Regions from separate parts of the Scandinavium manionii genome, predicted to be linked through region 2. Evidence: riboswitches for the same ligand, from Rfam matches in the RefSeq annotation. Region 2 holds a riboswitch; each other region holds the start of a gene.
The links. Region 2 has a riboswitch for thiamine pyrophosphate ahead of thiM (hydroxyethylthiazole kinase). Riboswitches for the same ligand answer to the same signal wherever they lie in the genome.
Positions count from the first base shown of each region.

Region 1: linked by a shared signal. The riboswitch ahead of thiB (thiamine ABC transporter substrate binding subunit) and the one ahead of thiM (hydroxyethylthiazole kinase) in region 2 are both predicted to bind thiamine pyrophosphate.
Region 3: linked by a shared signal. The riboswitch ahead of thiC (phosphomethylpyrimidine synthase ThiC) and the one ahead of thiM (hydroxyethylthiazole kinase) in region 2 are both predicted to bind thiamine pyrophosphate.

Region 1 covers NZ_JALIGC010000038.1:141,296-151,230, forward strand. The annotation lists gene leuC (3-isopropylmalate dehydratase large subunit) at 1-426, shown strand, start outside; gene leuD (3-isopropylmalate dehydratase small subunit) at 437-1,042, shown strand; gene MUU51_RS12560 (sugar efflux transporter) at 1,086-2,264, opposite strand; gene sgrT (glucose uptake inhibitor SgrT) at 2,380-2,535, opposite strand; gene sgrR (HTH-type transcriptional regulator SgrR) at 2,623-4,278, shown strand; TPP riboswitch at 4,315-4,465, shown strand; gene thiB (thiamine ABC transporter substrate binding subunit) at 4,497-5,480, shown strand; gene thiP (thiamine/thiamine pyrophosphate ABC transporter permease ThiP) at 5,456-7,066, shown strand; gene thiQ (thiamine ABC transporter ATP-binding protein ThiQ) at 7,050-7,751, shown strand; gene MUU51_RS12590 (DedA family protein) at 7,738-8,505, opposite strand; gene araC (arabinose operon transcriptional regulator AraC) at 8,628-9,479, opposite strand; gene araB (ribulokinase) at 9,695-9,935, shown strand, end outside.
Region 2 covers NZ_JALIGC010000039.1:485,371-495,305, reverse strand. The annotation lists gene MUU51_RS16735 (nucleoside permease) at 1-460, shown strand, start outside; gene MUU51_RS16730 (ADP-ribosylglycohydrolase family protein) at 457-1,464, shown strand; gene MUU51_RS16725 (PfkB family carbohydrate kinase) at 1,458-2,411, shown strand; gene MUU51_RS16720 (GntR family transcriptional regulator) at 2,385-3,131, opposite strand; gene thiD (bifunctional hydroxymethylpyrimidine kinase/phosphomethylpyrimidine kinase) at 3,168-3,968, opposite strand; gene thiM (hydroxyethylthiazole kinase) at 3,965-4,744, opposite strand; TPP riboswitch at 4,780-4,877, opposite strand; gene MUU51_RS16705 (TetR/AcrR family transcriptional regulator) at 5,210-5,881, opposite strand; gene MUU51_RS16700 (Gfo/Idh/MocA family protein) at 6,081-7,232, shown strand; gene MUU51_RS16695 (sugar phosphate isomerase/epimerase family protein) at 7,243-8,076, shown strand; gene MUU51_RS16690 (MFS transporter) at 8,143-9,384, shown strand; gene MUU51_RS16685 (dihydrodipicolinate synthase family protein) at 9,401-9,935, shown strand, end outside.
Region 3 covers NZ_JALIGC010000025.1:4,972-14,906, reverse strand. The annotation lists gene MUU51_RS00340 (PTS lactose/cellobiose transporter subunit IIA) at 1-312, opposite strand, end outside; gene MUU51_RS00335 (PTS sugar transporter subunit IIB) at 316-621, opposite strand; gene thiH (2-iminoacetate synthase ThiH) at 1,031-2,158, opposite strand; gene thiG (thiazole synthase) at 2,158-2,925, opposite strand; gene thiS (sulfur carrier protein ThiS) at 2,927-3,127, opposite strand; gene MUU51_RS00315 (HesA/MoeB/ThiF family protein) at 3,111-3,866, opposite strand; gene thiE (thiamine phosphate synthase) at 3,859-4,494, opposite strand; gene thiC (phosphomethylpyrimidine synthase ThiC) at 4,494-6,389, opposite strand; TPP riboswitch at 6,471-6,571, opposite strand; gene rsd (sigma D regulator) at 6,625-7,128, opposite strand; gene nudC (NAD(+) diphosphatase) at 7,225-7,998, shown strand; gene hemE (uroporphyrinogen decarboxylase) at 8,038-9,102, shown strand; gene nfi (deoxyribonuclease V) at 9,112-9,783, shown strand; gene MUU51_RS00280 (YjaG family protein) at 9,826-9,935, shown strand, end outside.

The DNA.
Region 1 (9,935 bases), on a different contig from region 2:
ATGGGCCTGAAACCAGGCGTGCCGCTGACCGACGTCGCTATCGACAAAGTCTTTATCGGCTCCTGCACCAACTCCCGTATCGAAGATTTGCGCGCAGCGGCAGAAATTGCCAAAGGCCGTAAAGTCGCTCCAGGCGTACAGGCTCTGGTTGTTCCTGGCTCTGGCCCTGTGAAAGCACAGGCAGAAGCCGAAGGTCTGGATAAGATTTTCATTGAAGCCGGTTTTGAATGGCGTTTGCCGGGCTGCTCCATGTGCCTGGCGATGAACAACGACCGCCTGGAGCCAGGTGAGCGCTGCGCATCGACCAGCAACCGCAACTTCGAAGGCCGTCAGGGCCGCGGTGGACGCACGCATCTGGTTAGCCCGGCAATGGCCGCAGCGGCTGCCGTTACCGGCCATTTCGCCGACATTCGTAGCATGAAATAAGGACACCATCATGGCAGAGAAATTTACCCAACACACCGGCCTGGTTGTCCCTTTGGATGCGGCTAACGTGGATACAGACGCGATCATCCCGAAGCAGTTTTTGCAGAAGGTCACCCGCACCGGTTTTGGCGCGCATCTGTTTAACGACTGGCGTTTCCTCGATGATAAAGGCGAACAGCCAAACCCGGAATTCGTACTGAACTTCCCGGAATTTAAAGGCGCATCGATCCTGCTGGCGCGTGAAAACTTCGGCTGCGGTTCATCGCGTGAACACGCGCCGTGGGCGTTGACCGATTACGGTTTTAAAGTGGTGATTGCCCCAAGCTTCGCTGACATCTTCTACGGCAACAGCTTTAACAACCAGCTGCTGCCGGTGACCCTGAGCGATGAGCAGGTCGATGATTTGTTTAAGCAGGTTCAGGCCAATCCGGGCATGACGTTTGAAGTGGATCTGGAAGCACTGGTGGTCAAAGCGGGCGATAAAACCTACAGCTTTACCCTCGACGCCTTCCGCCGCCATTGCATGCTGAACGGTCTGGACAGCATCGGACTGACGCTCCAGCATGAAGCGTCCATTTCAGAGTACGAAAACAAACAGCCTGCGTTTATGGCGTGATGCCGTGCCCGGCGGCGCGATGCTTGCCGGGCAACTATCAACATCAAACATCCTTTACCCGACACGTCAGCGCCAGCGTCACCACTGACACTGCCGCAATCACCCAATATACGTACTGGTGTCCCCAGCTTTGCGACACCATTCCCTGAATCACCCCTGCGAGGATTACCCCGGTAGAAATGCTGTTGGTGAAAAGCGTTGTGGCAGAACCCGCTCTGCCCGGCATCAAGTCCTGGAACCACAGCATGCCTATGCCAGCGATTATCCCAATGAACACCGCGTTAAACAGCTGTAATATCAACAACGCCTCGCGGCTATGGAACAGAATAAGCCCAATATAAAACAGCACGCCCGCTGCCACAGCGGTCACCATCATCCGACGTTTCCCAAAGCGTTTAACGTAATAACCCGCAAGGATCATCGCCGGGATCTCAAGTGCCGCAGCGGTGCCCATCAAAAAACCTGCGAGCTTATCCGGCAGGCCTAAATCGCTGCTGATCCACAGCGGCATATCAATGATGTACATGGTATTGCAGGTCCACATCAGGGTGGAGGCCACAAACAGCATACGCACGTTTTTATCGCTCCAGCCGCTGACCTGCGTCAACGCCACCGTGGCGGGTTGTTCAACGCGCGCCACCGACGGCAGCGCAAACGCAATCAGGACCAGACTCAGGATAAAAATCCCGGCGGCAACGGAAAACATCACGGTGAAGCCGTAATTAAGCGCCAGCATAAAGGCCAGCGGCGGGCCAATCACCCACGCCAGCGAAAGCTGCGCACGCATCACCGAACTGAACATCACGACTTCGCGTGCCGAACTGTCGGCGTATTCACGCGCAAGGGCAAACAGCTGAGGCATGGCGCTATTCGCCAGCGACGCCAGCAGCACGCCGCAGGTGATAAGCGTCAGATAATGTCGATTAAAGGCAAACAGCAGCGCGTTGCCCACCGCCATCAGGCAGCAGAACAGTATCAGCTTGCGGCGGTCGCCCTGGTTGTCCGAGCGCTTCGCCAGCACCAGACTCACGGCAATCCCGACGATGGCGTTGGCGGTATAAAACAGGCCAATCCAGAACGGCTGCGCGCCCACTTCGCGGCTGAGAAACAGGCTCAACGTCGGCATCTGTAATGCACCCGCAATCCCCATCATAAATGCCACCAACATGAACGCGGCGTACACCCCGTTCAGTCGTCGTGCCATCGTCATCAGCCAGAGCATGATTAATCCTTACTCGCAAAAGGGAAACGAAAAAAGCCAGCAGAAGCATTCTGCTGGCGGGTCTTTCAAGGCTATCGCCTGATACCAATACTCAGTCACACATGATCAAGTCAAGTTAATGAGGATCCGAAGCCGGGCATGTAACGTCCCACTGCATCAAATCTTCCAGCATTTTCAGGCGCGTTCCTGCGACCAGGCGGGCCAGCCATGACGCTCCCTGCGTCGCCGAAAAGTACTGTCGATAAAACTCACAAGCAGTTAGCTTCTTCATATTCATCTCCTCACTTCATCGAGATTGATTATTGGCTTAATATGAGGATAAATAAATTGCTGGGTTTTCGTCAGGAGTTCCCCTTTTATGTCCTCTGGTCGTCTGCAACAACAGTTCATCCGTTTATGGCAATGCTGTGACGGGAAATCCCATGACACCACGCTCAACGAGCTGGCCGAACTGCTCAGCTGTTCGCGTCGCCATATGCGAACGTTGTTGAACACCATGGAGGACCGCGGTTGGCTGACCTGGCAGGCGGAAGCCGGGCGTGGCAAGCGGTCCCGCCTGACGTTTCTCTATACCGGGCTGGCGCTCCAGCAGCAGCGGGCGGAAGACTTACTTGAGCAAGACAGAATCGATCAACTGGTGCAACTGGTGGGCGATAAAGCCACCGTGCGGCAAATGCTGGTCTCACATCTGGGCCGCAGTTTCCGTCAGGGGCGACACATTATGCGGGTGCTTTACTACCGCCCGATGCGTAATTTACTGCCCGGCACGCCTTTACGGCGCTCGGAAACCCACATTGCGCGGCAAATTTTCAGCGCATTGACCCGTATAAATGAGGAAAATGGGGAACTGGAAGCGGATATTGCGCATCACTGGCAGCAAATTTCCCCTTTGCACTGGCGTTTTTATCTTCGTCCAGGCATTCATTTTCATCACGGTCGTGAACTGGAGATGGACGATGTGGTTCACTCCTTACAGCGAATCAATCCCCTACCGCTGTATTCCCACATTACCCGCATCGAATCGCCTACCACCTGGACGCTGGATATTCACCTTTCTCGCCCCGATGTCTGGCTACCGTGGCTGCTGGGTCATATCCCGGCGATGATCCTGCCGCGCGAATGGGAAACCATGAACAACTTTTCCAGCATGCCGGTGGGCACCGGGCCTTACGCCGTTTCGCGCAATAATCAGAACCAACTCAAAATCCACGCCTTTGACGACTTCTTCGGCTATCGCGCGCTGATCGATGAAGTGAATGTGTGGGTACTGCCGGAAATCGGGGACGAAGTGACCTGCGGCCTGACGCTGGAAGGCTCGACCGAAGGCGAAAAAGCGGTCGAAAGTCGCCTGGAGGAAGGCTGCTATTACCTGCTGTTTGATGCCCGCAGCCAGAAAGGGGTGTCTGACGACGTTCGCCGCTGGGTCAGCCAAATTCTCTCTCCTGCCAATCTGCTGTACCACGCCGACGAGCAGTATCAGGGTGACTGGTTTCCGGCTTACGGCCTGTTGCCGCGCTGGCACCATGCGCGTCCGGGCAAGGGCGACAAACCCGCTGGGCTGGAAACGCTGACGCTGACCTATTATCGGGAACATCTTGAACACAAAAACATTGGGCTGATCATGAGTCGCCTACTCGCCGAGCATCAGGTGACGCTGGAGATCCGGGAGATAAACTACGACGAGTGGCATCTCGGCGATATTCACAGCGACATGTGGTTAAACAGCGCCAACTTCACACTGCCACTGGATTTCTCGCTGTTTGCCCATCTGTTCGAAGTGCCGCTAATTCAGCACTGTATTCCGCTGGACTGGCAGCAGGCCGCCGCCGACTGGCAGTCCGGAGAGATAAATCTGGCCAACTGGTCACAACAGTTGATAGCCCAACGTTCGGTGGTGCCACTGATTCACCACTGGCTGCGCATTCAAGGACAGCGAAGTATGCGCGGCCTGCGCATGAACACCCTGGGCTGGTTTGACTTTAAATCGGCATGGTTTGCCCCGCCGGATCCATAAGGCTTTCTGAAAAGTCACAAACTCATTACAATAGCGCCGTTCTCAACGGGGTGCTGATATACAAAATCATTCGAGATGCAGAAGCCAACGCAGAGGCAGCTTGAAGGATGAAGTGTATGGGCTGAGATAATACCCGTCGAACCTGATCCGGATAACGCCGGCGAAGGGATTTGGGGCTCACTCAAAATCCTTTGCCACCCCTTAATTTGAGGTGCAAAGTGCTTAAAAAATTCCTGCCGTTACTGTTCCTGGCGAGCGTACCCGTTTTCGCGAAGCCTGTTCTCACCGTTTATACCTATGATTCTTTCTCCGCCGACTGGGGACCAGGGCCTGCGGTGAAAAAAGCCTTTGAAACCGACTGCAACTGCGAGCTGAAATACGTGGCGCTGGAAGACGGCGTGTCGCTACTCAACCGTCTGCGTATGGAAGGCAAAAACAGCAAAGCCGACGTGGTTCTGGGGCTCGACAACAATCTGCTCGACGCCGCCACGCAAACCGGGCTGTTCGCCAAAAGCGGCGTGCCGACCACCGGCGTTAATGTACCAGGCGGATGGAAAAATGACACCTTCGTCCCGTTCGACTACGGCTACTTTGCGTTCGTCTATGACAAGAACAAGCTGAAGAATCCACCGAAGAGCCTGAAAGACCTGGTCGAAAGCCCGCAGAAATGGCGCGTTATCTATGAAGATCCTCGCACCAGCACGCCAGGTCTGGGCCTGCTGCTGTGGATGCAAAAAGTGTACGGCGACAATACCCCTGAAGCGTGGCAGAAACTGGCCGCCAAAACCGTCACCGTCACCAAAGGCTGGAGCGAGGCTTACGGCCTGTTCCTGAAAGGCGAAAGCGATCTGGTACTGAGCTACACCACTTCCCCGGCGTATCACATTATCGAAGAGAAAAAAGATAACTACGCCGCCGCCGATTTTGCCGAAGGCCATTACTTGCAGGTGGAAGTTGCCGCGCGCACCGCTTCAAGCAAACAGCCTGAGCTGGCCGAAAAATTCCTGAAATTCATGGTTAGCCCGGCGTTCCAGAAGGCGATCCCGACCGGCAACTGGATGTATCCGGTCACTCAGGTCACGCTGCCAGACGCTTTTAACGGCCTGGTGAAACCGAAAAATACGCTGGAATACACGCCGCAGCAGGTCGCCTCCGAACGTCAGAACTGGATTGCCGAATGGCAACGCGCCGTCAGCCAGTAATCGCCGGCTGGCTGCTGCCAGGCGTGACGGTTGCGACCTTAATGGTGGCCGTCGCGCTGGCCGCGTTTCTGGCCTTGTGGTTTAACGCTCCGTCGGCAAGCTGGAGCCGTTTTCTGCACGACAGCTATCTGTGGCACGTGGTCAGATTCTCCTTCTGGCAGGCGTTTCTCTCCGCCACGCTGTCGGTTATTCCGGCCATTTTCCTCGCCCGCTCGCTATATCGACGCCGATTCCCGGGCCGTCAAATCCTGCTTCGCCTGTGCGCGATGACCTTAATTCTGCCGGTATTGGTGGCGGTGTTTGGCATTCTCAGCGTTTACGGGCGACAGGGCTGGCTGGCCCAGTTGTGGCACTTATTCGGTTGGGAATGGACATTCTCGCCTTACGGTTTACAGGGCATTTTGCTGGCGCATGTATTCTTTAATATGCCGATGGCGACGCGTTTGCTATTGCAGGCGCTGGAGCAAATTCCTGGCGAGCAGCGCCAACTGGCGGCGCAGCTAGGGATGCGCGGCTTCACCTTTTTCCGCTTCGTCGAATGGCCGTGGATGCGGCGACAAATTCCGGCGATTGCCGCACTTATTTTCATGCTGTGCTTCGCGAGTTTCGCTACCGTGCTGTCGCTCGGCGGTGGTCCGCAGGCCACCACCATTGAGCTTGCCATCTATCAGGCGCTCAATTTTGATTATGACCCGGGCCGCGCGGCGATGCTGGCGATCGTCCAGATGCTGTGCTGTCTGGGGTTGATGCTCATCAGCCAACGCCTGAGCAAATCGCTGATGCCGGGAAACACTCAGCACGTCGGCTGGCGCGATCCGGACGACAGGCTGCACAGCCGCGTTATTGATATCACGCTGATCGCCCTCGCCCTGCTGCTGCTGCTGCCGCCGCTGATGGCGGTGATTGCCGATGGCCTGAACCGCAGCCTGCCGCAGGTACTGGCGCAGCCGGTACTCTGGCAGGCGGTGTGGACGTCACTACGCATCGCGGTGGCTGCAGGTTTTTTATGTATTACGCTGACCTTGATGCTGCTGTGGAGCAGTCGCGAACTGCATGCCAGGAAGCGAAATCTGGCCGGGCAAGCGCTGGAACTGAGCGGAATGCTAATTCTCGCCATGCCGGGCATCGTGCTAGCGACGGGCTTTTTTTTACTGCTCAACAATAGCGTTGGTTTACCGAGCACCGCCGACGGAATTGTGATTTTCACCAATGCGCTGATGGCTATCCCCTATGCGCTGAAGGTGCTGGAAAGCCCGATGCGCGACGCCACCGCGCGTTACAGCCTGCTATGTCAGTCGCTCGGGATGCAAGGCTTTACCCGTTTTCGGGTGGTGGAGTTGCGCGCGCTGAAACGGCCTATGGCACAGGCGCTGGCGTTTGCCTGCGTGTTGTCGATTGGCGATTTTGGCGTAGTAGCACTGTTTGGCAACGAGGATTTCCGCACCCTACCGTTCTATCTTTATCAGCAGATTGGCGCCTATCGCAGCCAGGACGGAGCCGTAACCGCCTTTATCCTGCTGCTGCTGTGCTTCCTGTTATTCACCGTTATTGAAAAACTTCCGGGTCGTGATGCTAAAACTGAATGATGTCACCTGGCTTTACGAGCATCTGCCGATGCGTTTTTCCCTCACCGTAAAACAGGGGGAGCACATCGCGGTGCTCGGCCCAAGCGGCGCCGGTAAAAGTACGCTGCTGAATCTGATCGCCGGTTTTCTAACCCCGGAAAGCGGGACGCTTTTTATCGGCAATCAGCCGCATACCGACACGCCGCCCGCAAAACGTCCGGTGTCGATGCTGTTTCAGGAGAATAATCTTTTCAGCCACCTGACGGTGCGGCAGAACATTGGCCTCGGCATGCATCCGGGGCTGAAACTGAACGCCGCGCAGCAGCTTAAACTGGACGTGATCGCCAATCAGATGGGAATTGAGTCACTGCTGGAAAGGGTGCCGGGCGAGTTGTCAGGCGGGCAACGTCAGCGTGCGGCGTTGGCCCGTTGTCTGGTGCGTGAGCAGCCGGTGTTGTTACTGGATGAACCGTTTTCAGCACTCGATCCGGCGCTGCGTCAGGAGATGCTGAAGTTAGTCAGCGACGTCTGCCGCCGCCAGCAGTTGACGCTGTTAATGGTGTCACACAGCGTGGAGGATGCGCTTAGCATTGCTCCACGCTCGCTGGTGGTAGCTGATGGGCGAATTGCCTGGGACGGTGCCACGGAGGAGTTGCTCAGCGGCAAAGCCAGCGCATCGCATCTGTTAGGTATCAGCGGGCAATAACGTTACCGAGAATGTCCAGATACACCGGCATCAGCGGATGTTTGAACAGCATATACAACGACACGACGGTCAACACCGACAGCAACGGCGTCAGCCAAAGCAGACGCGCGCGCGGCAAATAGCGCGTCAGGCGATCGCTGCCTGATTTACCGCTGCGCCATAAGCGCCAGCCGAGCCATGCTGTTAACCACACCATCCCTGCCGCCAGCAGCAGCAGCCACTTAAAGCTACCGCTTTGTTCATCAGCAGGAATATCAATGGCCGCCCCGGCAAGGATGCCCGGCAGGAAGTAGACCGGCGGCCAGAACAGGCAGCCGATGATATTAGGAATGATAAATTTGGACACCGGCAGGTCGAGCATCCCGGCCACCATCGGCACCAGCGGACGTGTCGGGCCAATGAAGCGCCCAATCAACACGGTAATCATGCTGTGCTGATGCAGCGCATGCTCGGTTTTATCCAGCAGCGCTTTGTTCTTTTTCATGAACGACCAGCGGTGCAGCGGCTTTTTAAAACGCCAGCCGAGCCAGAAAGAGATCCAGTCCCCGAGCAGGCAGCCGATAATTCCCGCCAGCCACGCCTGCCAGAAATTCACTTCTCCGCTGCCAATCAGGGCGCCCAGCGCCGACATCATAATGGTGCCTGGCAGGATCAGCCCAACCAGCGCCAGCGACTCGAGAAATGCGACCATCGCGACCGCAATCAATGAATACATCACCGACTGCGTAATGAAATGTTCCAGCAATGCTTGCATAGAGTACCCGCCAGGAAAACGAAGCAGGGATTCTCCCGAGGGGCACCTACTTCGTCAAGCCGTCAATTGTCTGAATAGTTTACAGGTTATGACCCGCATTCGCGTAAAGGGGTTCACTTTTTTCACACATTGTTTACACCAGCACGAAACTCGCTTGGGCTGGCACCGGTACACTTCTTGAAAACGCGGGAAAAGTAGAGCTGATCTTCGAAGCCGACGTTGCGCCCTACGCTGGCGATTGGCATCCGGGTCGTGCTCAACAACAGCTTCGCCTGGCTGATGCGCTGGTCTTCGCGCCAGCTCAGCACGCTGACGCCGAGCTGCTGGCGGAACAGGTGCGACAGGCGTGACGGCGACAGACACACATGCTGCGCAACGCTGGCAATATCAAAGTGGCTGTCCGCCAGATGATCGCTGATGTACTGGCAAGCATCGCGCACCCGGTGGTCCATCGGCGGAAGCAGCGATTCGTTGATGACCTCCATACGCCGCAGTAAAAGCTGTTCCAGCAGATTGATTGCCAGTAATTCGGAATATCGCCCAACGCCCTGCCCGGCATCGATTATCTGCCCAAACAGTTCGGCAAACTGCGCCTGGTGCGCATCGTCTGGACGATAAAACCCGGTCTGCGCAAACAACGCGGGCCACGCCAGCCATTCGTGCCAGTAAGCGCGTGGACGGAAGTACACCCACTGGTGATACCACTCACTGGCCTCGGGGTGACGGCCGTAGTGATGAACTTCGCCCGGTGGAAACAGCAAGATATCCCCCGGACGGCATACAAACTGTTGCCCCTGATTGTCGATAACCCCTTCTCCCCGCACCGTGAGGTTGAGGATATATCCCTTCATGCCGAGCGGCCTGTCCACGAAAAAATCGAGATAGCCTTCGGCCTCAATTGGCGTCAGCCCCGCCACCAAATGGGCGTTAAAAGAGTAGCCGGGTAACAGCGGGTCATTCTGGAGTTCAGGCATAAAAATACTCGCTCAGCATGCTCATCAGGAAATCAATTGTCCATATTGCCAGCGAAGTGAAAAAGGGCGAAATGGCCTACGAGAATATTTGCACGCCGTCACACTTTGCAATGGCACAGCATTATTATCCATAAGATTAGCGGTTCCCGCCTGACGTTTTTTTTCCCTGATATCTACTGTTTCACCATGTCTGACATTCTTCATGGAGCAACACGATGGCAATAGCAATTGGCCTCGACTTTGGTAGTGATTCAGTGCGAGCGCTGGCGGTGGAATGTGCCACCGGGAATGAAATCGCCACCAGCGTGGAATGGTATCCGCGCTGGCAGGAAGGTCGCTACTGCGACGCCCCTAATAATCAGTTCCGCCATCATCCTCTCGACTACATCGAGTCAATGGAAACTGCGCTGAAAAGCGTGCTGGACGAACTCGGCTCTCGCCGGGCGGAGGTCATCG
Region 2 (9,935 bases):
ATTACTGGGTCTGGTGACAGCGGCCATTCGCTACGGCTTTTTCGTCTACGGCGGCGCAGAACAATACTTTACCTACGGCCTGCTTTTCCTCGGAATTCTGCTGCACGGCGTGAGCTACGATTTTTACTACGTCACGGCGTATATCTACGTCGACAAGAAAGCGCCAGTGCAGATGCGTAATGCCGCACAGGGCCTGATAACCCTGTGCTGTCAGGGCTTTGGTAGCCTGCTTGGCTACCGTCTTGGCGGGGTGATGATGGAAAAAATGTTCGCCTACAAGACGCCCGTCAATGGGCTGACCTTTAACTGGGCAGGCATGTGGACCTTCGGCGCAATCATGATCGCAGTGATTGCTGTGCTGTTTATGCTGTTCTTCCGCGAATCGGACAAAGACATTACCGCCGTCCACGTCGACAACGACGAACGCGACATGGCGATGACACATGAGGAAGTGAAATGAAACACCAACGAATTCTCGGTGCCCTGTACGGTCAGGCGTTAGGCGATGCGATGGGGATGCCCTCTGAACTGTGGCCCCGCTCCCGCGTGAAAGCACACTTCGGCTGGATCGACCGTTTTCTCGATGGCCCGGCGGAGAACAACGCCGCTTGTTATTTCAAACGCGCGGAGTTTACCGACGACACGTCGATGGCGCTGTGTCTGGCGGATGCGCTGATCGAATGCGATGGCGACATCGTCCCGGACGTGATTGGCCGCCACATTCTTGCATGGGCGGAAGGCTTTGACGCCTTCAACAAAAACGTGCTCGGCCCGACCTCAAAAATCGCGCTGAACGCCATTCGTGATGGTAAACCGGTGAGCGAACTGGAAAATAACGGCGTGACCAACGGCGCGGCGATGCGCGTTTCACCGCTCGGCTGCGTGTTACCCACCACCTGTCTCGACACCTTTATTGATGACATTGCGCTGGCCTCAAGCCCGACGCATAAATCCGATTTAGCGATTGCCGGCGCGACGGTGATCGGCTGGGCGGTGTCCCGCGCGATTGATGGTGACAACTGGCAGAACATTGTCGATGTGCTGCCCGCCATTGCCCGTCAGGCACAGGAAAAGCGCGTCACCACTTTCAACGCCTCGCTGGCGATGCGTATCGAACTGGCGCTGAAAACTGTGCGCGAGGCTAACGGCGTGGAGTCTGCCAGCGAACAGCTTTATCAACTGGTCGGGGCGGGTACCAGCACCATCGAATCGGTCGCTTGTGCGGTGGCGATGGTCGAACTGGCACAAACGGACCCGAACCGCTGCGCCATTTTATGCGCCAACCTCGGCGGCGATACCGATACCATCGGCGCGATGGCCACGGCGATTTGCGGCGCGCTGCACGGCATTGACGGTATCGACCCGGCACTGAAACAGGAACTCGACGACGTGAATCAGCTGGACTTTGGCCGCTACGCCACGGCCCTGCTGGGCTATCGTCAACGGCGGGAGGAAACATGCTGAGCGACACACTGAGCGAGCTTCGCCAGCAGCGCCCGGTGACGGTTATCGGCTCGGCGGTGATTGACGTCATCGCCGACGCCTATGCCCTGCCGTGGCGCGGCTGCGATATCGAATTACAACAGCAAAGCGTCAATATTGGCGGCTGCGCGCTGAACGTCGCCGTGGCGCTGAAACGTCTGGGCATTGACGCCTGTAACGCCCTGCCGCTCGGCCAGGGCGTGTGGGCCGACATCGTGCGCAACAATCTTTCCCGCCAGGGCATTAGCAGCATTATCGACACCGACAAAGGCGATAACGGCTGGTGTCTGGCGCTGATCGAGCCGGACGGAGAACGCACGTTTATGTCGTTCACTGGGGTGGAGAATGCCTGGAATGACGACTGGCTGGCGCGTCTGCCGCGTGACGCAAACGGGCTGGTGTATCTTTCCGGTTATCAGCTCACCGCCCCCTGCGCTGAGTTGCTGATTAGCTGGCTGGAATCGACGCCCGACGTGACGGCGCTGATTGATTTCGGACCGCGCATTGCCGATGTGCCTGCGCAACTGTTTGAGCGGATCATGGCCTGCAAACCGCTTATCACGCTTAATCGCCAGGAAGCGGAGATTGTCGCCGGACAAATGAAAATCCCGGCGGATACAGCGCCACTGGGCAAAGCCTGGCTTGCACGCTGGAATGCGCCACTGATTGTGCGTCAGGATAAAGACGGGGCATGGTATTTCAGCGCTGAGGCATGTGGGCAGGCAGAAGCGTTTCCAACGACGGTGGTCGACACCATCGGCGCGGGCGACAGCCATGCGGGCGGCGTGCTGGCGGGGTTATCCGCAGGCTGGTCGCTGGCCGACGCGGTGACGCTCGGTAATGCGGTGGCGTCGTGGGTGGTCAGCCACCGGGGCGGTGACTGCGCGCCTACGCGCGAGGAATTACTCCTCGCACACAAACACGTATAAATCGCTGCGGCAGTAGCTGATGCTGTATTCAATCGGCCGCTGCTGCTGATCCAGCGCCACCTGTTTGATCACCAGCACCGGGATTTTGTCATCCATTTTGATGTGCGACTGAAACTCAGCGTCCGGCATCCGGGCGCTGACTCGCGAGCGGGTCCGCTGCGGGAAAATATGCTGGCTGCGAAAGTAGTCGTACAGCGAAATCCCGATGTCATCGGCGTCCGCAATCAGGTGCGATGGCACCCACGACTCTTCAATCGACACCGCCTCTTCATCCACGTAACGAATGCGCTTGAGCAAAAATACCTCGCTTTTCGGCGCCAGCGCCAGCTGTTCGGCCACCTCCGCTGGGCATTCAACGACCCGTTTGTTGACCCACAGCGTGTCCGGTTTTTTGCCGCGCACCACCACCTGCTGAGAAAACCCCCGCGCTTCCTTCAGCGAGTATTCAAAGATGTTGTTGATTTGCGTCCCGTAGCCGCGGGCGCGCGTCACCACGCCTTCGTCTTCCAGGGTTTGCATCGCCTTTCGCACGGTAATACGCGAAACGCCGGTCAGCTGGCTGAGGTCGCGCTCACCGGGCAGAATATTGCCATGCTCAAGCCAACCGCTGCGCACCGCGTTCTTTACCGTTTCGGCAAATTTCAGGTACAGCGGCGTATTATCGGCGGCGGCGATGCGCTCGTTCAGTTGGGCGAGAAGCCGGGTATGCGCTTGTTCCATCTCTGGTTTTCCTGACAGACAGTTTCAGCCAGTATACTACCACCACGCGTGAAAATGATGCACCGGGCCAATTCCGTGACCGACCTCCAGAGAATCCGCCGCGGAAAGCGCCGCCGACAGCCAGCGCTTGGCTTCAGGCACCGTTTCCAGCCAGTTTGCGTGACGCGGGCGCAGCGCCGCTAACGCCGCCGACAGCGTGCAGCCGGTGCCGTGAGTATTTTTGGTCTGCACGCGCGGCGCGGTGAACCGCATTTCTCCCTCAGCGGTAAACAGCCAGTCCGGGCTTTCAGCATCATCCAGATGCCCGCCTTTCATCAGCACCGCTTCGCATCCCAGCGCCCTCAGCGCGCGGCCCTGCTCGAGCATTTCGCGTTCGTTTTGCGCGTGCGGCGCTTCCAGTAGCGCGGCGGCCTCCGGCAAATTTGGCGTAATCAGTGAAACCTGCGGTAAAAGTCGGCTGCGCAACGTGGCGACCGCCGAGGCAGACAACAGCGGATCGCCGCTTTTCGCCAGCATGACGGTGTCGAGCACCACGTTTTCGATGCGATAGCGCGCCAGGCGTTCCGCAACGGCTTCCACGATATCCGTTTCCGCCAGCATCCCGATTTTGGTGGTGTCGATTCGTACGTCGCTGAACACCGAATCCAGCTGGGCAGCGACAAAATCAGGTTCGATCCGATAAACCGACTGCACGCCCCGCGTATTCTGCGCCACCAGCGCCGTCACGACCGAACAGCCGTAAGCGCCCAGCGCAGAGAAAGTTTTCAGATCTGCCTGAATCCCTGCCCCGCCGCTCGGGTCGGTTCCGGCGATGGTGAGTGCGTTAATCCGTTTCATGGCTGACCCTCTGCGTAAAGCGCGTCGAGGAAGGCGGCGACAAAACTGCCAGGCCCATTGCTGTTTTCCGTTGCAACACCACCAGCCTGTTTCATTAATCCGCAGGCCGCAGCGATATTATCGAGCCGGTCGCCCGATAACGCGCAACTCGCCGCCACGACTGCCGACAACGCACAACCGGTGCCCACCACGCGCGTCATCAGTGAGGAACCGCCCTTCACACTCGCCGTGCGCCGCCCGTCGGTGATGTAATCCACTTCACCGGTTACCGCTACCACTGTAGAAAATTGTCGCGCCAACGCCTGTGCTGCGGGTAACGCCGCCGCCGCGGTATCTGTGGTGTCGACACCACGCCCGCCGTGGCTCATGCCCGCCAGCGCCAGAATTTCGGAGGCATTGCCACGAATGGCGGCAGGCGAAAGCGCCAGTAACTGCTGACAAAATTCAGTGCGCAGGCTAAGCGCGCCGACCGCTACCGGGTCCAGCGTCCAGGGTTTGTGGTTCGCGTTCGCACTTTCCACGGCGGAACGCATCGCCGCCGCACGTGATTGGGTCAGCGTACCGACATTAATCAGCAGCGCGTCAGCGAGAGTCGTAAACTGCGGGGCTTCTTCGGCGTCAATGACCATCGCCGGAGATGCGCCCAGCGCCAGCAACACATTGGCGGTGAAGGTTTGCACCACGTCATTGGTCATGCAGTGAACGAGTGGCGAACGGTCGCGTAAAAGATGTGAAGTGTGCGCAAGTTGCGCGGAACTTAGAAGTTCGGGTTGCATGGGTCGCTCCTGCCAGTCGGTAAGAAGCGATACCCTGCGCGGGTTTCTGACTTCCCTACGCTGGCATTATCCAGATCAGGTGGTACGGGTATTTCTCAGCCTTCAACGAAGAAGGGCACCCCGAGTCATTTAAATCAAAATCAATAGGTTGGGATTAATATTTCGTTAATCCCTGGACAGGATAGTAATGCCAGCGGGAAGTCTTGTAAACGGTAAAGCGGCCTTCGTTAAGACACCGATGAAAACCAAGGGCCGAAGAAAATATTTATTGACTGCCTAACAATATTGGAAACGCTTATAAATATTTAGTCCAACTTAAATTATTTGAACTATAAGAGCTTTTCCGAAAAAAGGAATCACGTTAAAGGCTCGATTAATGTCGAAGCTGATCAGATCGCCACGGTAGTAGAGATTTTCGTAATTGACAGGCTAGCGCTCGCCAGATTGTATAAAGCCACCCTATCCTCATGGTTTTATCCATGCGGCGATGCACTCTTTCATCACCCGAAGGCGTTCATCCAGCGCGGCTTTCTCACTGAGATCCTTTTGATACAGGATGGACAGCGTCGACTGGTTGATCAGATAAAAGAAGCCCAGTGCCGAAATGTTGATGTTGAGTTGCATGACGTCGAGATGGGGTCTGACCGTTCCTTCACGGCTCCCGCGTTCCAGAAGACTTTTAGTGATGCTTATCCAGCTTTGGTTGATACCGACAGTCACCGCAGAATCTTTAAGATGCCGGGCTTTTAACTGGTTCTCACTATTCAGCAAGCGAATGAATTCTGGATTTTTGAGATAATATTGCCAGGTAAACTCAACCAGTTTCAGAATCGCTTCATCGGCAGGAAAATCATCCAGTAACAACGCAGCCTCATGCTTACGGATATCCCGGTAGGCATCTTCCAGCACCCGGGTAAACAGCACATCTTTGTTGGTAAAATAGTAATAAATAAGCTGTTTATTGGCATGAGCACGGGCGGCAATACTGTCTACCCGTGCGCCATCAAAACCTTTCTCAGCAAACTCAGCGCGCGCCGCCTGAAGAATACGAATCTGTTTATCGGCAGACGCGTTTTTATCGTTTTCCGTCTTTTTAACCACGCTCCATTCCTCGTCTTTCCCTGCTTTTTTTAACATTATAGTGCCTCAATTTGGCGGTAAAACAAGTCTCAACTCATTTTCAACCAACTAGTTGGTTATGTGAAGTGTGTCAAAGTCAGAATAGGATCGGGATCCTATGATGAAATCATCAACCAGTTAGTTGAATAGTATTAACCCGGTTGGTGACTCCTTCAAGGAGTGCGTCAATCATAAAATTTGATAATGAGGTGAATGAATGTCTCAGATTTCCGTTGGCATTATCATGCATGGCGTAACCGGACGCATGGGGAAGAATCAGCACTTAATCCGTTCGATCGTCAGCATTCGCCAGCAAGGTGGCGTGATGCTGGCAAATGGCGATCGCCTGATGCCGGATCCGATTTTAATTGGTCGCAATGCGGAGAAAATGGCCGCGCTGGCGCAAGAGTTTGGGATCGAACGCTGGGGAACAGACCTTGATGAGGCGCTGAACAATCCCAACGACATTATCTTTTTTGATGCCGCTACCACGCAGGCCCGCCCTGCTCTTCTGAAAAAAGCAATCAGCAAAGGGAAACACGTTTACAGCGAAAAACCGGTGGCGATGAGCCTGGATGAAGCCCTGGATTTATACCATTTCGCCCGTGAGAAAGGCGTTTGTCATGGCGTGGTGCAGGACAAGCTATGGCTACCGGGTTTGCAGAAACTCAAACTGCTTAATGAATCCGGTTTCTTCGGTAAAGTGCTATCCGTACGCGGTGAGTTCGGCTATTGGGTGTTTGAAGGCAATCTGCAGCCCACCCAGCGTCCATCCTGGAATTATCGCAGTGAAGAGGGCGGCGGCATTATTCTGGATATGATTTGTCACTGGCGGTATGTCATTGACAATTTGTTTGGTGAAATTAAAAGCCTCAGTTGTATTGGCGCCACGCATATCCCTGAGCGCTGGAATGAACAACATCAGCCCTACCCGGCTACCGCAGATGACGCGGTTTACGCCACCTTTGAACTGCATAACGGCACAATTGTGCAAATAAACAGTTCCTGGTGCGTTCGCGTTCGCCGCGATGACCTGGTGACTTTCCAGGTTGACGGTGTGAAAGGCTCCGCCGTTGCCGGGCTGACAGACTGTTTTACTCAGGCCAGCGTCAATACGCCAAAACCAGTGTGGAACCCTGACGTGCGACAGACGCATAACTTCTTCGAAGACTGGGCAACGGTGCCGGACACCCAGATTTACGACAACGCTTTTAAAGTACAGTGGGAACTGTTTCTCCGTCATGTCTTTGGAGAAGGGCAATATCGCTGGGACCTGCTGGAAGGCGCAAAAGGTCTGCAACTGGTCGACCTGGCGCTGAAAAGCTGGAAAGAGCGCCGCTGGATTGATGTCCCTTCCCTGACTCGCTGAGGCCCAGTCTATGTCCAGACCCGATCCGCAAAAACTCTCTCTCAACACCGCAACGGTACGCCAGCAATGGGATCTTAAACAGATCATTGAAGGCTGCGCCCGTCACGGTATTCACGGAATTTCCCCCTGGCGCGATCAGGTGGCGCAACTCGGATTGCAGGAAACCGCCAGGCTGATAAGTGCGCATCAGCTCAGCGTCACCGGCTATTGCCGTGGCGGCATGTTCCCGGCCAACAGCGCCGAAGCACGCCATGACAACCTCATCGATAATTTTCGGGCAGTAGATGAAGCGCTAACGCTTAATGCCGCCTGCCTGGTGCTGGTCGTCGGTGGTTTGCCTGCCGGCTCGAAGGATTTAGCCGGTGCGCGCCAACAGATCCACGACGGACTGAACGCATTACTGGAATATTCGCGACCACGAGGCATGCCATTAGCTATCGAACCGCTTCATCCGATGTATGCCGCCGACCGCGCCTGTGTAAACAGCCTGAAACAAGCGAATGATCTGTGTGACGCACTGGGCGATGACGGGCTGGGCATCGCCGTCGATCTCTATCACACCTGGTGGGATGCCGATTTCCATCAGCAAATCATCCGTGCCGGACAAAAACGTCTGCTGGCCTTCCACATTTGCGACTGGCTCAATCCAACCCAGGATCTGCTGGAAGATCGCGGCATGATGGGAGATGGTGTGATTGATATCCGCGGATGCCGGCAGGCGGTGGAGGCTCAGGGATATCAAGGTTTCCATGAAGTCGAAATCTTCTCCCGCCATCACTGGTGGACAACAGATCCCGACGATGTTCTCGACACCTGCAAAACGCGTCATCAGGAGTACGGTTAAACATCCATTGTATCTGACAGAGCTGAAAAGCTGTTTTCGTCGTTCAACAGACATGTCGAGGAAAATATGAATACAGATACCCGAAAAATGATTCTGGTCACCGTCCTGTGTGGGCTGGGATACATGATGTACTCGGTTGACCGCATGACCGTATCCTCCGCTATCGGCCTGATTGCTGCTGAATTTGGTCTGGGCAAAGGTGAAAGCGGGATTCTGCTCTCTTCCTTCTTTTTTGGTTTTATTGTCTTCCTGTTCATTGCCGGGATCATTGCCGACAAGTTGAGTGGAAAGCCAGTCCTCATTCTCGGCCTGATGCTGTTCTCCTTTGCGACACTCCTGACCGGTGTCGCAGGCAGCCTGACCAGCCTTATTTTTTATCGCGTGATGACCGGTGTCGGGGAAGGTATTTTTTGGCCTGCCGCCTCGCTCGAAGTCGCTAACGTCACCAGCGAGAAACAGCGCACGACGGTGATGTCATTGTACTGGATGGGTTATCCGATCGGCGGTTTTCTTGGCACCTGGATGGGGGCGGTGCTCGGCCCGGTATTTGGCTGGCGGGTAGTGTTTTATGTCGCGGGGGCGATGGGTATTCTGGTGGCCCTGTTATATGCCTTCCTGGTAAAAAACGATCGCAAACCTTCCGATTTAATTGCCCGCCAGGCGGCAGAAAAAGTCCCATTGCGTACCCTGTTTCGGCATGCTCCGGTGATGATGATAGCCCTGTATTACTTCATTTTACTGGCCGGATGGTGGATTGTGCTGCTGTGGGCGCCAAGCTATCTGATGCAGGTTAAAAACCTGACCATTGGCACCGCCGGGACAATAGCCAGTCTGTTAGGACTTACCGGGGCGCTGGGTGGGTTTGTGTTGGGTCGATACTGTGACAAAGGTGATTTTCTTCGCCGTCGTCATATCCTGATGGCTATCACTATCGTCAGCGGTTTCCTGATGGCAGCCATGACCCTCAACCTGTCCGTTCCGTTGGTTATTATGCTGGTGATGCTGCTGGGATTCCTTGGCTATCCCATTACTCCGATTGTCCTCTCTATCACCGCTGAACTGGTGCCGCCTTCCCTGCGAGGTTCCGCTATCGGTTTTGTGATGAATATGGGAATGGCTGCCGGGGGTATCTCACCGATTGTCGCAGGCTATTTCGCCCAGCAATACACGCTGCAACCCGTCTGGCTGGCCGCCGCCGCGGTTATCCTCGCCAGCAGTCTGGTCCTGCCCGTGGTACGCAAACTCGCCGTTACCACAGTAAATAACGCCGATGATCCATTGCCTGTTGGGCAACAACTCAAGCATTAATGACGAGGTATCAACGATGACTGTCAGCAATCATGTGCGCATTCTGGATAACAACGGTCAACCGTACACCTATCGCGTAAAAGGCCAGCGCAGCTGGAGTTTGCCGCCCTCACCAGTGTTCAATCGCCACGTTTTTGCCGCTGCGCATGTCGTGACGGACCCACGGAAAATGCGCGATCCCAGCCACGATATCGCTATCGACTGGGAGGCGACTCTGGAATATCGCCGCTATTTAATGTCGCTCGGTTTTGGGGTGGCAGAAGCCATGGACACGGCCCAGCGCGGAATGGGGTTAGACTGGCCAACCAGCCTTGAGCTTATCCAGCGCAGTGTCGAACAGGCGAAAGACTTCCCTGGCATCGCAGTAGCCAGCGGGGCAGGCACCGATCATTTGAGTGATTTCTCCGCGTTGACGCTTCAGGATGTGATTGATGCCTATGAACAACAGATTTCGGCCATTGAGGCCTGCGGCGGACGCATTATTCTGATGGCCAGCCGGGCGTTAGCCGCGATAGCCAAAGGGCCCGACGATTATATTCGGGTCTATGACA
Region 3 (9,935 bases), on a different contig from region 2:
TACCAGCGGCAGACGGCGGTACAGTTCAATCATATCGCCCGCCAGATCCTGAATCACCATTGCGTTCATCAGGTGGTCCTGAGAGTGAACGGTAATCAGGTTAACCGGCAGTTTGCCAGTGCCTTCGTCGAGGCCAATCAACTGGGTCTGAATGGTATGCGCATGTTTCACAAACTCACGCGACTCATCCATTGACTGCTCCGCTGCAGCAAAATCGCCTTTACGAGCGAGTTGCAGTGCGGTTAATGCAGAACTACGTGCAGCGCCAGCATTTACCAGCAGCTCCATGATAATCGTTTCTAAATCTTCCACATCTCACTCCATCAGCTTGAGGGCTTTCTCAAGAACGACATCACCTTTCATCATGCCGTAATCCATCATATCGATAACCGCGACTTTTTTACCCAGCGGCTCGGCTTCTGCCTGGAGCTTAGCCAGTTCATATTTCACTTGTGGCCCCAGCAGCACGATATCAGCGGCGCCGATGTTATCTTTGAATTCGGCGACAGGGACTGCCTTGATAGTGACTTCGACGCCTTTCTTCTGAGCCGCGTCTTTCATACGTTGAACCAGCATGCTGGTGGACATACCTGCTGCACAGCATAAAACGATGTTCTTCATAACTAGCCCTCATGGTCCTTGATACCCCATCTTTATCGCGTGACGGAGTATTCAACAACTGCTTTGCGGCGATTGTGTGTAAGCCATCACAAAGATAACCGCAAAAAAATGAAACCGGTTACAGTTTGAGCCTTGCAGACAAAAAAGCCAGTCGTAGCGGGTCTGTATCAACAATCAAGAATTGCACTGTTCCGCTGCGTACGCTCCTGTTTTTCCCCTGTTGTAAACTTGCATTCCGTGTTTTATCGATGGATGGGGCAGGGCGGGAGAGGAAGGAATCGCCGCCCTGGTCAACATTCCCTGCTGACCCGGACAGCGTAAGGCACATGATTTTCCTCAGCAATGTGTGAAGATCGACTCTGCGAGGCCGGTTCAGCACGTTCTTCTCATACTGACAGGCGTTGCCAGATTATTGCGAGGAGCGCCCCAACCAGCTGTCCCAGTCTTTCCATACTGGCTGTAAACCGCTGGCGACCAGGGCTTGTGCGACCTCTTGCGGACGGCGTCCATCATGCGGCGAAAACTGCTCCAGTTCAGGATGATTGTCGGCATAGCCGCCGGGCTGCGTTTTGGAAAATGCGCTGACGTTATTGATGGCGATAGGGACCACCCGATCGCGAAACGCTGGCGATTCACGGGTTGACAGCGATAGCTCAATGTCCGGCGACAGCAGGCGAAATGCGCAGATGGTTTGTACCAGCTGACGTTCATCCATTAACGACGCAGGTTCAACGCCTCCGGCGCAGGGCCGCAAACGGGGAAATGAGATAGAGTAGCGGCTCTGCCAATAATGCTTCTGCAACCAGAGCAGATGCTCCGCCACCATATAGCAATCCACGCGCCAGCTGTCTGAAAGCCCAATTAGTGCCCCGAGACCGATTTTATCAATCCCCGCTTTGCCCAATCTGTCGGGTGTTTCCAGTCGCCAGATGAAATCCTGTTTGTTGCCTTTCAGATGATGTCGCGCATACATCGCTTCGTGATACGTTTCCTGATAGACCATCACGCCATCGAGGCCCAGCGTTTTCAGTTCGGCATACTCAGCCTGCGACAGGGGCTGAACCTCCATCTGTATTGACGAAAACCGGCGGCGAATATCCGGCAAATGGAGACGAAAATAATCCATACCCACTTTCGCCTGATGCTCGCCGGTGACCAAAAGCAGATGCTCAAAGCCCATCGCGCGGATCGCCTCGCATTCGCGGCTAATTTCCTGTGAATCCAGCGTCTTGCGTTTGATACGGTTGCTCATTGAAAAGCCGCAGTAGGTGCAGTCGTTGGCGCAGAGATTTGACAGATACAGTGGAACGTAGAAGCTGACGGTATTGCCAAAACGCTGGCGGGTCAGCAGCTGTGCCCGCTGGGCAAGCTGCTCAATATACGCATCGGCTGCAGGGGAGAGCAGGGCCATGAAATGGTCTCGGGTGAGCTGACGAGCGGCGAGGGCGCGTTCCACGTCCGCCGCTGTTTTACTGTGGATTTTCAGTCGGATGTCATCCCAGTCGAGCTGTCGCCAGTGTTCAGTGAAGGTTGCCATCACAACGCCTCCAGAAAACCGGTCAGCGGGCTGGTGGCCTGAGCCTGCCTGCTTTTTGCACCAGGCCCTGCTTCACGCGCCAATACGCCTGCTTCTACCGCAAGGCGAAAGGCGGTGGCCATCTGAACGGGAAAATCTGCCACGGCGATCGCGGTATTCACCAGCACCGCATCAGCCCCCATCTCCAGTGCCTGCGCGGCATGGCTCGGCACGCCAATCCCCGCATCTACCACCACCGGAACCGTGGCCTGCGCAATAATAATTTCCAGCATCGCCCGGGTTTCCAGCCCCTGATTCGAACCAATCGGCGCGCCCAGCGGCATCACCGCCGCGCAGCCGACGTCCTCAAGACGTTTGCACAGGACAGGATCGGCACCGCAGTAAGGCAGGACCACAAACCCTTCTTTCACCAGCATTTCCGCAGCCTTCAGCGTTTCAATCGGATCCGGCAACAGCCAGCGGGCATCAGGATGAATTTCCAGTTTGAGCCAGTTCGTGCCCAGCGCTTCGCGCGCCAGACGGGCGGCAAAAACGGCTTCTTCCGCCGTTTTGGCTCCGGATGTATTCGGCAAAAGTGAAACGCCAGCATCCTGCAGTGGCTGGAGAATCGCATCATTGTGTTGACGCAGGTCGACGCGCTTCATCGCCAGTGTGACCAGTTGGCTACCAGAGGCCCGAATGGCATCGACCATTAGCTCAGACGACGCAAATTTTCCGGTGCCGGTGAACAGGTGTGATTCAAAGATTTTATCGGCGATACGTAACATGTCAGCCTCCGGCGATGGCCTGAAAAAGCAGGAGCGCATCGCCTTCCTGCAACGGATGTTCCGCCCATTGGGGGCGCGGTAAAATCTGCTGGTTGAGCGCCAGTGCGACGCCGGGTTTGTCCCGGTCGAGTTGTGCCAGCAGCGCCGCCACGTGTATCCCGGCTTCACATATCACGCGCTCATCGTTAACGAGAATGTGCATCAGCACCTCCGCATACTGGGCAATCAACTGAGCGTGTTCGGGTCAACGATCGCCAGTTGCCAGAACGCGCATCGAACAGACGCAGAACGTCCTGCGCCGTTTCCATTCCGCACAACAGTTTGATGGCTTCTAACGCCTGCAACGTGCCCATCACGCCAACAACCGGCCCGACGATCCCTGCGGTGCGGCAGTTGCGTTCGGGTTCCAGTTCATCGGGCCATACACAGCGATAGCAGCCATGCGTCAGCTGCGGGGTGACGACCATCAATTGCCCGCCAAAGCCGACAGCGCTGGCGGTGATCAGCGGCGTACCGTGTGCGACGCAGGCGGCGTTAATCGCCTGTCGACTTGCCATCGTATCGGTACAGTCGAGCACCACATCGGCCTGTTGAACCTGATGGTGGAGTGGCTCCTCGCTGAGGCGCTGGTTCAGCGCGATAAGCGTGATGTCCGGGTTGAGTTGCGAAAGCCGCCGTTGGGTAGCTTCTGATTTGGGTTGGTCTATATCTGCCGACGTAAACAGGATTTGTCGCTGCAAATTACTGATATGAACGTGGTCATCATCGGCCAGCACCAGCGTGCCGATGCCCGCTCCGGCCAGATATAGCGCTGCCGGTGAGCCCAGACCGCCGAGGCCAACAATCAGCACCCGACTGGCGAGCAGCTTCTGCTGCCCTTCAATTGCGATGTCGTCGAGCAAGATCTGGCGACTGTAGCGCATAAATTGATGGTCATTCATCGCCCGCTCCCGCCATTTCCAGCAGTTGCGCGGTGGCCAGCTGCCAGTCCTGCGCTTGAGTAATGGCGCTGACGACCGCAATACTGCCGACGCCGGTGGCCAGCACTGACGGGGCGCGTTCGAGGCTAATGCCACCAATCGCCACCGTCGGGTAATCGTTCAACCGCGCGATATGTCCAGCCAGCTGCGCCAGCCCTTGCGGGGCTGACGGCATCTGCTTGGTTTGTGTCGGAAAAACATGGCCAAGCGCGATGTACGACGGTTTCACCGCTAGCGCTACGTCAATTTCCATATCGTCATGCGTCGAAACACCGAGCCGCAGGCCTGCGTCACGGATAGCGTCCAGGTCGGTTACGGCCAAATCTTCCTGACCGAGATGCACCCCGTAGGCCCGATGTTTGACTGCCAGCCGCCAGTAATCATTGATAAACAGCCGGGCGCGATAGCGGTGGCCCAGCGCAATCGCGGCAATAACGTCCGCTTCCACTTCATCATCGGTTTTGTCTTTAATGCGCAGCTGGAGCGTGCGCACGCCGACGTCCAGCAAACGCGCAATCCACTCCACGCTGTCGACGACCGGATAAAGGCCCAGGCGCTGCGGCACCGCAGGGAAATCAGGCTGAATCATCAGGCTTCCTCCTTACGCAGATAGATTTCGCCACCTTTGGCGCGGAAGTTTTCTGACATATCCGCCATGCCCACTTCGATGGTCTGCGCCGCCGCGTAGTCGCGCACTTCCTGGGATATTTTCATCGAGCAGAACTTCGGCCCGCACATCGAGCAGAAGTGCGCCACTTTGCCGGATTCCTGCGGCAGGGTTTCGTCGTGATAGGCACGGGCGGTGAACGGATCGAGCGCCAGGTTGAACTGGTCTTCCCAGCGGAATTCAAAGCGCGCCTTCGACATGGCGTTATCGCGGATTTGCGCACCCGGATGGCCCTTCGCCAGATCAGCCGCGTGGGCGGCAATTTTGTAGGTGATAAGCCCTTGTTTAACGTCTTCTTTATTCGGTAATCCGAGATGCTCTTTTGGTGTGACGTAGCACAGCATCGCACAGCCGAACCAGCCAATCATCGCCGCGCCAATCCCGGAGGTGAAATGGTCATAGCCCGGTGCGATATCGGTGGTCAACGGCCCCAGCGTGTAGAACGGCGCTTCGTGGCAGTGTTCCAGTTCTTCGGTCATGTTGCGGCGGATCATCTGCATCGGCACGTGGCCCGGGCCTTCAATCATCACCTGTACGTCGTATTCCCAGGCGATTTTGGTCAGTTCGCCAAGGGTATGCAGCTCGGCAAACTGTGCTTCGTCGTTGGCATCCTGAATGGATCCTGGGCGTAGGCCGTCGCCCAGCGAGAGGGACACATCGTACGCGGCACAGATTTCGCAAATGTCGCGGAAATGCTGATACAGGAAGTTTTCCTGATGGTGCGACAAACACCATTTCGCCATGATTGAGCCGCCGCGGGAAACGATGCCGGTCAGGCGTTTGGCGGTCATCGGTACGTAGCGCAGCAGAACGCCCGCGTGAATGGTGAAGTAATCTACTCCCTGTTCCGCCTGTTCGAGAAGCGTGTCGCGGAATGCTTCCCACGTCAGGTCTTCGGCAATACCGTTCACTTTCTCCAGCGCCTGATAAATCGGCACCGTGCCAATCGGCACCGGGCTGTTGCGCAGGATCCACTCGCGGGTTTCGTGGATGTAGCGCCCGGTGGATAAATCCATCACCGTGTCTGCGCCCCAGCGCGTCGACCACACCAGTTTTTCCACTTCTTCTTCGATGGACGACGTGACCGCCGAGTTGCCGATATTGGCGTTAACCTTCACCAGAAAATTGCGGCCGATGATCATCGGTTCAGATTCCGGATGATTGATGTTGGCTGGAATGATGGCGCGACCGGCGGCGACTTCATCGCGTACAAATTCTGGAGTGATGTTTTCTGGCAGACGCGCGCCAAAACCTTCGCCCGGATGCTGGTGGCGTAACACTTCGCCACGAATGCGCTCGCGGCCCATGTTTTCGCGAATGGCGATGAATTCCATTTCAGGGGTGACGATCCCCTGACGGGCGTAGTGCAGCTGGGTCACGCATTTTCCCGCGACGGCGCGTTTGGGCGTCAGCAGGCCGGTGAACCGCAGTTCGTCGAGGCCATCGTCGGCCAAACGTTGTTTGGTGTAAGCGGAGCTGCGTTCATCCAGCGGTTCGCTATCATGGCGCGCGTCAATCCACGGCTGGCGCACTTTGGCCAGGCCCTGCTGCACGTTGATCGCAATATCCGGATCGCCATACGGGCCGGAAGTGTCATACACCGGCACGGCTTCGTTTTGTTCGAACTGAGGGTTATCTTTGGAGCCGCCAAGGAGCGTTGGGCTGAGCTGGATTTCACGCATCGGCACGCGAATATCGTCGCGAGAACCATTGAGATAAATCCGTTTTGAGTTGGGGAAAGCCGTACCTTCGAGGGTATCGATAAAGTGTTGGGCGTGTGCACGCTGTTCGCGGCGGGAGAGTTTAGTAGTAGACATAGCGCATTCCAGTGTATGGAGGAAATGGCTTGTCAGACGACGGATGAACTAAGAGATTACGCGCGCCATCAGGCGACGTAAAAATGTGTGACTCTTGTTCCCTTCGCAGGTACTAACCTGATCAGGTTCCGCGGATCCCGAATTAACGGTCTCAGCCCAAATGGGCACTCCGACAAGATAAAACCCCGCCAGCGGCGAGGTGAAGAATGTAAATTACTCGTTAACGCTTAAGAACTCAAGCAGGACGCGCAATCTGATTTTCATCGTTCGCGCTGCCGTTTAGCTTGTTATCCAGTGCCAGCGCAATCAGGCTGTCTTCCAGCGTAAAGCGGGCAGCGAGCGCTTCGCCGAGACCGGATAACACCCGTTGAAACTCCATGCAATTGTCGTCATCAATGGCGGTTTCCAGACTGGAATCATACATTTCCATAATTTGCTGGGTGTTGCCTTCGAGTTGCGGATAGAGCTTTGTTGCCGCCAAAAGTGGGTTTTCACCTTTCAATTCGCCGACAATGCGTTCATAAATACTGAAATGGCCGGCGGAGAGATAATCCACCAGGCGCTGACAAAAATCGTCCAGTGCTTTCTCGTTCAGACGCATATACGATCCTTTGCCAGGCTTAATGCCAACCAGATTGTAATAGGCGACGATCAACTGTTTACGTACCTGAAGCCATTGATCAACAAGCTGGTGGCTGCCGCCGACGCGCTCTGTCAGGCTTTCTAACTGGTTTAGCATGATGGACTCCGCATGTGAAAGAGCAAAACCGGCTTACCCAAAAATGTAAAAGCACTGTTAACAAAGTGCCAGTGAAGCGAAGGTAGTGCAATAGATATGGATCGTATAATTGAAAAATTAGATAGCGGCTGGTGGATTGTCAGCCACGAACAGAAATTATGGCTGCCTGGCGGCGAGTTGCCGCATGGCGAGGCGGAAAAATTCGATCTTGTCGGTCTGAATGCGATGCCAATCGGGGAATGGCAGGGAGAACCCGTTTGGCTGATTCAGCAGGCGCGACGCCAGGATATGGGCACGGTTCGTCAGGTGCTGGATCAGGACGTGGGGTTGTTCCAGCTTGCCGGGCGCGGCGTTCAGCTGACGGAGTTTTATCGCTCCCATAAATTCTGCGGATACTGTGGGCACACCATGCACCCGAGCAAAACCGAATGGGCGATGCTATGCAGTCACTGCCGCGAGCGTTATTACCCGCAAATTGCGCCGTGCATTATTGTGGCTATCCGCCGCGATGATTCGATTCTACTGGCCCAGCACTCGCGCCATCGCAACGGCGTGCACACGGTGCTGGCGGGGTTTGTCGAAGTGGGGGAAACCCTCGAACAGGCGGTGGCGCGAGAAGTGATGGAAGAGAGCAGTATCCGCGTTAAAAATCTTCGCTATGTGACCTCGCAACCGTGGCCGTTCCCGCAGTCGCTGATGACGGCTTATATGGCTGATTACGACAGCGGCGATATCGTGATCGACCCGAAAGAGCTGATTGAAGCCAACTGGTATCGCTATGACAACTTGCCGCTGTTGCCCCCGCCGGGCACCGTGGCGCGTCGTTTGATTGAAGATACGGTGGCGATGTGTCGGGCAGACTATGAGTGATGGTACACTTCCCGCATGACGCATAAAGGAACTGCAAACATGACCGAACTGAAGAACGATCGTTATCTGCGTGCGCTGCTGCGCCAGCCTGTTGATATCACCCCTGTCTGGATGATGAGACAAGCGGGCCGCTATTTGCCGGAGTACAAAGCCACGCGTGCCGAAGCGGGCGATTTTATGTCGCTGTGCAAAAACGCGGAGCTGGCCTGCGAAGTGACGTTGCAGCCATTGCGCCGTTTCCCGCTGGATGCGGCGATCCTCTTCTCGGACATTCTGACCATTCCTGATGCGATGGGGCTGGGCCTGTATTTTGAAACCGGTGAAGGCCCGCGTTTTACTTCCCCGTTGAAAACCAAGGCTGATATAGAAAAGTTGCCAGTGCCGGATCCAGAACAGGAACTGGGCTACGTGATGAACGCGGTGCGGACCATTCGCCGTGAACTGAAGGGCGAAGTGCCGCTGATTGGTTTCTCCGGCAGCCCGTGGACGCTGGCCACTTACATGGTTGAAGGCGGCAGCAGTAAAGCGTTTACCGTGATCAAAAAGATGATGTATGCTGATCCGCAGGCGCTGCATCTGCTGCTCGATAAACTGGCGAAGAGCGTCACGCTGTATCTGAACGCGCAAATCAAAGCTGGGGCGCAATCGGTGATGATTTTCGACACCTGGGGCGGCGTGCTGACCGGGCGTGACTATCAGCAGTTCTCCCTCTACTACATGCACAAAATTATTGATGGCCTGCTGCGTGAAAACGAAGGCCGTCGCGTGCCGGTAACGCTGTTTACTAAAGGCGGCGGGCAATGGCTGGAAGCGATGGCAGAAACCGGCTGCGATGCGCTGGGCCTCGACTGGACCACGGATATTGCTGATGCGCGTCGTCGCGTGGGGAATAAAGTTGCGCTACAAGGCAATATGGACCCGTCGATGCTGTACGCGCAGCCTGCACGCATCGAAGAAGAAGTCGCGACCATTCTGGCTGGATTTGGCGAGGGAGAAGGGCACGTGTTTAACCTTGGCCACGGCATCCATCAGGATGTACCACCAGAACACGCGGGGGCATTCGTTGATGCCGTACACCGTCTGTCGCCGCAGTATCATCGCTAAGGACGAATTATGGATCTTGCGGGTCTTCGTGAACAACAGCGGGCGTTAGCGTCGTCCGTGATCCGCGAGGATCGTTTTTCTGAAGATCCTCCGAGGCTCATCGGCGGTGCTGATGTGGGATTCGAGCAGGGTGGCGAGATAACCCGCGCGGCCATCGTCCTGTTGACCTATCCGGGCCTCGAATTGGTGGAATACCAGATAGCGCGTATTCCTACCACCATGCCTTACATCCCCGGCTTCCTGTCATTCCGTGAATATCCCGCGCTGCTGGCGGCGTGGGAGCAACTTTCCCGTAAACCTGATTTACTGTTTGTCGATGGCCACGGCATTTCCCATCCGCGGCGTTTGGGTGTCGCCAGCCACTTTGGTTTGCTGGTGGACGTTCCGACGATCGGCGTGGCGAAAAAACGCCTGTGCGGTAAGTTCGAACCGTTGTCTGCCGAACCGGACGCCCTGGCACCACTGATGGATAAACAGGAACAATTGGGTTGGGTCTGGCGCAGCAAAGCGCGCTGTAATCCGCTGTTTATCGCCACCGGACATCGCGTCAGCCAGGACAGCGCTTTGGCGTGGGTTCAGCGCTGCATGCAGGGCTATCGTCTCCCGGAACCTACCCGCTGGGCCGATGCAGTTGCCTCCGGAAGGCCTGCCTTCCTGCGTTGGCAAGCAATTCAGCCCTGATTCAGGTAAACTGCCGCTAATTAACGCATTCGAGAGCTCATCATGTTACAAAACCCGATTCATCTGCGCCTTGAGAAGCTGGAAAGCTGGCAGCATGTGACCTTCATGGCTTGCCTGTGCGAGCGCATGTATCCGAACTACGCCATGTTCTG